2 linked regions of the Lacticaseibacillus paracasei subsp. paracasei genome follow. The protein of the gene in region 1 binds, or shares a complex with, the protein of each later gene. Links are inferred from orthologs where the notes say so. Each region holds a gene or a part of one and is shown in the gene's direction. Other genes may lie near its edges. The genes, in order: pcrA and uvrB.

Region 1 (3,308 bases):
TCCGATGACCCTCAATCACGGTATGATTGATTTTCCAACCATATAGCATGGTCAAAGACCATGGATAACAAATGCCTAGTGTAAAAATCGTGATCAAAGTGCCAAGAATCGTCCAGCCGACATAAGCCAACAAGCCACCATCAAAAAAAGAGTGCCGCCCATATTTCGTCTCCATAATCGTTGCTGCCTCCAACTTGTTTTCTCTAGTGTAGCAGAACTGATAGGCAGGGTGGAGGAGGATGCTTGAATTGTAGCCTTTGATTTATTGCCTACAGCCACAACAGAGACCGGTGGCAATGCGTTTTACTGCCATTTGAATAGAAAGAGAGAGCTGGCGGAGCGGCGATGGGCTCAGTGGTGACATTGTTCTTAAACGGGTGGGCTTCCCGTTTTAGAACAAGGCCAGACTTTGAAACCGCGCACTTTGCGGGTTCAAAGCTGTGCCCACCACGTTCCAGCCCAATCGCCGCGGAGCCAGCTCGGACCACAGGTGAAGACTCACGTCAGATAGGACGAGAAACCTTGTACATCTGATTTTAAAGAGGTCATGATTGACCACTCGCTCACGCTCCCTCCCAAAATTTGGTACAATAGGTCAAGGAATTTTTCACTTGGTTTTTCTGAAAGGACGATTCGTTAAATGGTAATGGATGCCGCATTAAAGGGTATGAATGATAAGCAATCTGAGGCGGTGTTGGCGACTGAAGGGCCAGTGCTGATTATGGCTGGTGCCGGTTCAGGCAAGACACGGGTATTGACTCATCGGATTGCTTATTTAGTTGAAGAAAAGCACGTCAATCCATGGAACATCCTTGCCATCACGTTTACAAATAAGGCCGCCCGTGAGATGCGCGAGCGGGTCGGCAAGTTGGTTGATGCTGAGATTGCGCGCGATATTTGGGTATCAACGTTCCATGCGCTCTGTGTCCGAATTTTACGACGCGACATTGACAAGCTGGGCTATAACCGTGCCTTTACGATTGCTGATCCTGCTGAGCAACTGACGCTAGTGAAGCATATTTTGGCTGATTTCAATCTTGATCCAAAGCGCTACGATCCTAAATCCATTTTAGGTGCTATTTCGAGCGCTAAAAATGAACTCGTGGATCCACAAACTTATGCCAATGAGCAGGCTAACAGTCCTTTCACCAAAGTTGTGGCGCAGGTTTATGCGGAATATCAAAAGCGTCTGCGCAGTGATCAGGCATTGGACTTTGATGATCTCATCATGCAGACCATCGTGCTTTTTGAAAAAGACAAAGAAACACTGGCATTCTACCAGCGTAAGTTCCGCTACATTCATGTTGACGAATATCAGGACACTAACGAAGCACAATACCAGCTCGTGCATATGTTGGCAGAAGGCTACCATAATTTATGTGTGGTTGGTGATGCCGACCAGAGTATTTATGGCTGGCGTGGTGCCAATATGCAGAATATTTTGGATTTCAAAAAAGACTATCCAAAGGCGCAAGTCGTTTTGCTTGAGCAGAATTATCGGTCAACTAAAACTATTTTGAGTGCGGCCAATGATGTGATTCAGAACAACCAGAATCGCCAAGCCAAAACGTTATGGACGGAAAATCGCGAAGGCGACAAGATTACCTATTACCGCGCTCAAAGCGAAACTGATGAAGCTATTTTTGTCATTCGCCGAATTGAAGCAGAGATCGCTGATAATCATCGCAAATATAGTGATTTTGCGATTCTGTACCGAACCAATGCCCAGTCGCGGGCGATTGAAGAAGCGTTTGTGAAGTCCAATATTCCATATAAAATGGTTGGCGGGCATAAGTTCTATGATCGCAAGGAAATTCGCGATGCGCTAGCGTATTTCCGGTTAGTGGTCAATCCGGAAGACGATATGAGTTTTAATCGAATTGTCAATGAACCAAAACGCGGTATTGGCAACACAAGCGTTGAAAAGTTAGAGGCCATTGCCAATGAGCATGACTGGTCCTTGCTGGAAGCAGCGGCGAATGCTGAACTCAGTCCGATTGCTGGTAAAGCTCGCGGACAGTTAGCTAAGTTCGGTAAAATGATCCAGCAGCTGGGTACACGGCGAAAAGATCTAAACGTGACCGAGATGATGCAGGCAATTCTTGAGGATAGTGGCTATTTATCAACACTGCGAGCGGCCCACAATCTGGAAGCCGATACCCGCATCGAAAACTTAGAAGAATTGCTTTCGGTGACCCAAGGATTCGATTCCCGGTATCAGCCGGAAAATGAAGACAGCGACATTTTCGTTGATTTTCTGGCTGAATTGGCGCTGTTATCGGATCAGGATGACGTTGAAGAAGATGCACAAGAAGTTACCTTGATGACCTTGCACGCTGCTAAAGGACTGGAATTTCCGGTTGTCTTTTTAGTGGGGATGGAAGAAGGACTCTTTCCATTGAGTCGGGCTTCCATGGATGAAAGCGAGCTCGAAGAGGAACGGCGCTTAGCTTATGTCGGCATTACCCGCGCCAAACAGAAGCTGTATCTGTCCAATGCCTATGGCCGGATGCTGTATGGTCAACGGCAAAACAATCCTGCTAGCCGTTTCATTGAAGAAATTAATCCTGACTTGTTGGAAGTCATTGGCACTACCCAGCCAAAAAGTGACATTCCATTTATTAATCGTACTGACCGCGCATTCAGCTCCCCGTATAGCCGGCACGCTGATCAAAAAACAGCAACACCCGTTACTGTGCAAGCCGCGCCAACAACAGGTGCAGGCAAAACCAGTTGGGAAGCTGGCGACAAGGTGAAGCATCGCAAGTGGGGGACTGGTACCGTGGTGAAAGTCACCGGTACCGGCGATGATCAAGAACTCGATATTGCTTTTAAAGACAACGGCATCAAACGACTGCTAGCTGCCTTTGCTCCGATTGTCAAAGTGGCATCATAAGCGTTCGCAGTTTGACTCAGAAATGTCGGGATGCATATTTTTAGAGGAGGCTCGCTGTGTTAGCAAAACCAGCTGCACAATTCACACTTGAAGAAGCTCAGGCGGAAGTCGAAAAGCTTCGGAAGCAACTGAATCAATGGCGTCTTGAGTATTACACCAAAGATGCGCCAACTGTGACCGATAACGTCTATGACGATCATTATCGCGATTTACAGGCACTCGAGGCGGCTTATCCCAAGCTAGTCACGCCTGATTCGCCAACTCAAGAAGTCGGCGATGTCATTAATTCGGACTTTGCCAAGGTGCAACACCCAATTCCGATGTTGTCGATGGGCGATGTTTTTTCGTTCGAAGAGCTGAGTGAATGGGATGCTCGCATGCAAAGCAATGTCGGCCATCCGGTGGATTACAA
Region 2 (3,208 bases), 100 kb from region 1 along the record:
GTGTTGCTGATAAAATTGATCTGCTATACGAAGGTTTTGGCGAAATCGAGAAAGGCAATCCTGAACAGGTTTTTCTGGATATCTACTCCGAAAGCTTAAGCACGATCCTGCAATTTCGGAATCGTCCTAGCGTGCGCTACTTCTTGGAGGAAGTGTTGCCGGACATGCTTGATGAAAAATTTGCCAGCCGCGATCAGCTTGCTAAACTGACTAAAGAAACCATGGCAGAACATGAACCAAACAAGTAGCGAAAGTATGTTCGCTATGTTATAATAAGCAAGACAAAAGTTGGAATGCGCATCATGTCGATTCCAACTTTTTTGATGACGAAATTTTGTTTGGATAATGTAAAAATGCGTTCACTGGGGCCTTTTTCCTGCACGGATTGACACGTGTTCACCTTGTATTCGGAATGAATGATGCCCATGTGATTGTTTTATAGGAGGCATGTCGATGATCGAACGAATAGCCGATCGTAAATTTGATCTGGTTTCACCTTACCAACCAGCTGGTGATCAGCCACAGGCCATTGCCAAGTTGACAAAGGGCTTTGAAGAGGGTAAGAAAGAACAGATCTTGTTGGGTGCAACTGGGACTGGGAAGACCTTTACGATGAGCAACATCATCGCCAACTTGAACAAGCCGACCTTGATTTTGTCTCACAACAAAACATTGGCCGGGCAGCTTTATGGTGAATTCAAGGAATTCTTCCCGCATAACGCGGTTGAGTATTTTGTTTCCTACTATGATTATTATCAACCTGAAGCCTATGTCCCGAGTACCGACACGTATATTGAAAAAGACAGTGCGATTAACGACGAAATTGATAAACTGCGGCACAGCGCCACCAGTGCGTTGTTGGAACGAAATGATGTCATCGTGGTGGCCTCAGTGTCGTCAATCTTTGGTTTAGGTGATCCGCATGAATACAAGAATCATGTGCTGTCATTGCGAACTGGCATGACGATTGATCGTAATACACTGTTACGCCAACTTGTAGATATTCAATTTGATCGAAACGACATTGATTTTCAACGTGGTCGCTTTCGAGTTCGCGGCGATGTCGTTGAAATTTTCCCGGCCAGTCGTGATGACCATGCGATTCGAGTCGAGTTTTTCGGTGACGAAATTGATCGGATTACCGAAGTCGACGCATTGACCGGCGAAGTCATCGGGACACGTGATCATGTGGCAATTTTCCCGGCAACGCATTTCATGACCAGCGATGAACAGATGCAGCGAGCGATTAAGAGCATTGCTGCTGAGTTAGAGGCACAATTGAAAGTCCTGCGCAGTGAAAACAAACTGTTGGAGGCGCAACGGTTAGAGCAGCGGACGAACTATGATATCGAAATGATGCGGGAAATGGGTTTCACCAGCGGCATTGAAAACTATTCACGCCATATGGATGGCCGTAAGCCTGGTGAACCACCGTATACACTGCTGGACTTTTTCCCGAAAGACTTCAACATTATGGTGGATGAAAGTCATGTCACCATGCCGCAAATTCGCGGGATGTACAATGGCGATCGAGCGCGGAAGCAAATGCTGGTCAACTACGGCTTCCGTTTACCAAGTGCTTTGGACAACCGGCCATTGAAAATCAATGAATTTGAACAACATGTCCATCGTATTTTATATGTGAGTGCTACTCCTGGTCCTTATGAACTGGATCGGGTTCCTAAAGACGATATTGCTGAGCAGATCATTCGGCCAACCGGGTTGTTGGATCCGAAGATCGAGGTTCGACCGGTCATGGGTCAAATTGATGATCTTGTTGGTGAAATTAACAAACGGGTTGATGCTCACGAACGTGTTTTCATCACCACCTTGACCAAGAAAATGGCTGAAGATCTGACTGACTACCTGAAAGACATGGGCATCAAGGTTCGCTACTTGCATAGTGACATCAAGACACTTGAACGGACGCAGATTATTCGTGATCTGCGACTTGGCAAGTTTGATGTGCTGATTGGGATTAACCTTTTGCGTGAAGGGATCGATGTCCCTGAAGTTTCGTTGATTGCAATCTTGGATGCTGACAAGGAAGGCTTTTTGCGTGCCGAACGTTCCTTGATTCAAACCATTGGGCGGGCTTCACGTAACGAGCATGGCAAAGTCATCATGTATGCTGATAAGGTGACAGATTCCATGAAGGCTGCCATTGATGAAACCCAACGTCGACGGACGATTCAGGAGAAGTTCAACGAAGAACATCACATCACGCCAAAGACCATTATCAAACCGATTCGGGCAGCTATTTCCAGCTATGAACAATCAGATGATGATAAAGCCGAGGCCAAGAAGACTTTTGCTGAAGTTGATTATGAGGATATGAGCAAGGCTGATAAGAAGGAGTTAGTAGCAAACCTGCGCTCACAAATGCAGGCGGCAGCTAAGAAGCTTGATTTCGAGCAGGCAGCGTCATTACGCGACACAATTCTTGAATTGCAGGCTGATATGTCTTAATCAGATCGCACTTGCACGATGGTACCAAGTCAGCCAAGATTGCTTTGAACAGATCCGGTGAGCGCGAACCAGCCCGGTTAGAAACCGGAGCATAAGTGGCCTTGAACGTGATGGCCGGTCTTTGGCCATTGCGTTCAAGGTCCTTATGTGCAGGTTTTTGGGCTGGCGAGCGCGTTAAGGTGAGCGGTCAGAAGTCGGCGTATAAGCTGTTGTGGCAATGTGATTTTCGCCAATACTGCTTGCTAAAAATGAGGAGATCTTTTGTGAATGGCAAACGATAAAATTGTGATCCATGGGGCTCGTGCCCACAATTTAAAGAATATTGATGTGACGATACCCCGCAATAAACTGGTCGTGATGACCGGCCTATCTGGTTCAGGTAAGTCCAGTCTGGCTTTTGATACGCTTTACGCCGAAGGTCAGCGTCGTTACGTGGAAAGTCTCTCAGCATATGCCAGACAGTTTCTGGGACAGATGGAAAAACCGGATGTCGATTCGATTGACGGCTTAAGTCCGGCGATTTCGATTGATCAGAAAACCACTTCAAAAAATCCCCGATCAACTGTGGGAACAGTCACTGAAATCAACGATTACTTGCGCTTGCTGTGGGCACGTGTCGGGCATCCGATTTGTCCAAATGATGGTACACCGATTACCAGTCAAAGTGTTGAACAGATGGTGGATCGCGTTTTAGCCTTACCTGATAAGACCCGGATTCAAATTCTGTCACCAGTGGTGC

Evidence for each region.
Region 2: the proteins of pcrA (region 1) and uvrB are in contact, whole or in part, in a crystal structure (PDB 7EGT), measured with the Thermus thermophilus proteins. The link is inferred for Lacticaseibacillus paracasei subsp. paracasei from one-to-one orthologs. Residues at the interface, in WP_096412145.1 of Thermus thermophilus: His654, Arg656, Phe657, Gln666, Asp668, Glu669, Lys680, Arg681, Leu682, Ser683, Lys685, Tyr686, Ala687; in WP_096411307.1 of Thermus thermophilus: Glu23, Leu25, Arg26, Asp27, Gly28, Glu29, Arg30, Phe31, Arg55, Glu326, Asp327, Phe328, Glu379, Ser382, Gln383, His398, Gly400, Arg401.

What each region holds. Positions count from the first base shown.
Region 1 is NZ_AP012541.1:1,048,354-1,051,661, forward strand. The notes cover bases 291-3,268. They hold pcrA (DNA helicase PcrA), read left to right. Parts: upstream 291-640; coding sequence 641-2,896; downstream 2,897-3,268. Other genes in these bases: ligA (NAD-dependent DNA ligase LigA), read left to right, coding at 2,953-3,268. In the rest of the region: LBPC_RS05255 (DUF898 family protein), read right to left, coding at 1-175; more of ligA, read left to right, coding at 3,269-3,308. UniProt on the Escherichia coli protein: A helicase with DNA-dependent ATPase activity. Unwinds DNA duplexes with 3'-5' polarity. Translocates on single-stranded DNA with 3'-5' polarity. Initiates unwinding more efficiently from a nicked substrate than double-stranded DNA.
Region 2 is NZ_AP012541.1:947,994-951,201, forward strand. What follows is about bases 84-2,961. They hold uvrB (excinuclease ABC subunit UvrB), read left to right. Parts: upstream 84-453; coding sequence 454-2,469; downstream 2,470-2,961. Other genes in these bases: LBPC_RS04775 (YfbR-like 5'-deoxynucleotidase), read left to right, coding at 84-248; uvrA (excinuclease ABC subunit UvrA), read left to right, coding at 2,737-2,961. Also shown: more of LBPC_RS04775, read left to right, coding at 1-83; more of uvrA, read left to right, coding at 2,962-3,208. UniProt on the Escherichia coli protein: The UvrABC repair system catalyzes the recognition and processing of DNA lesions. A damage recognition complex composed of 2 UvrA and 2 UvrB subunits scans DNA for abnormalities.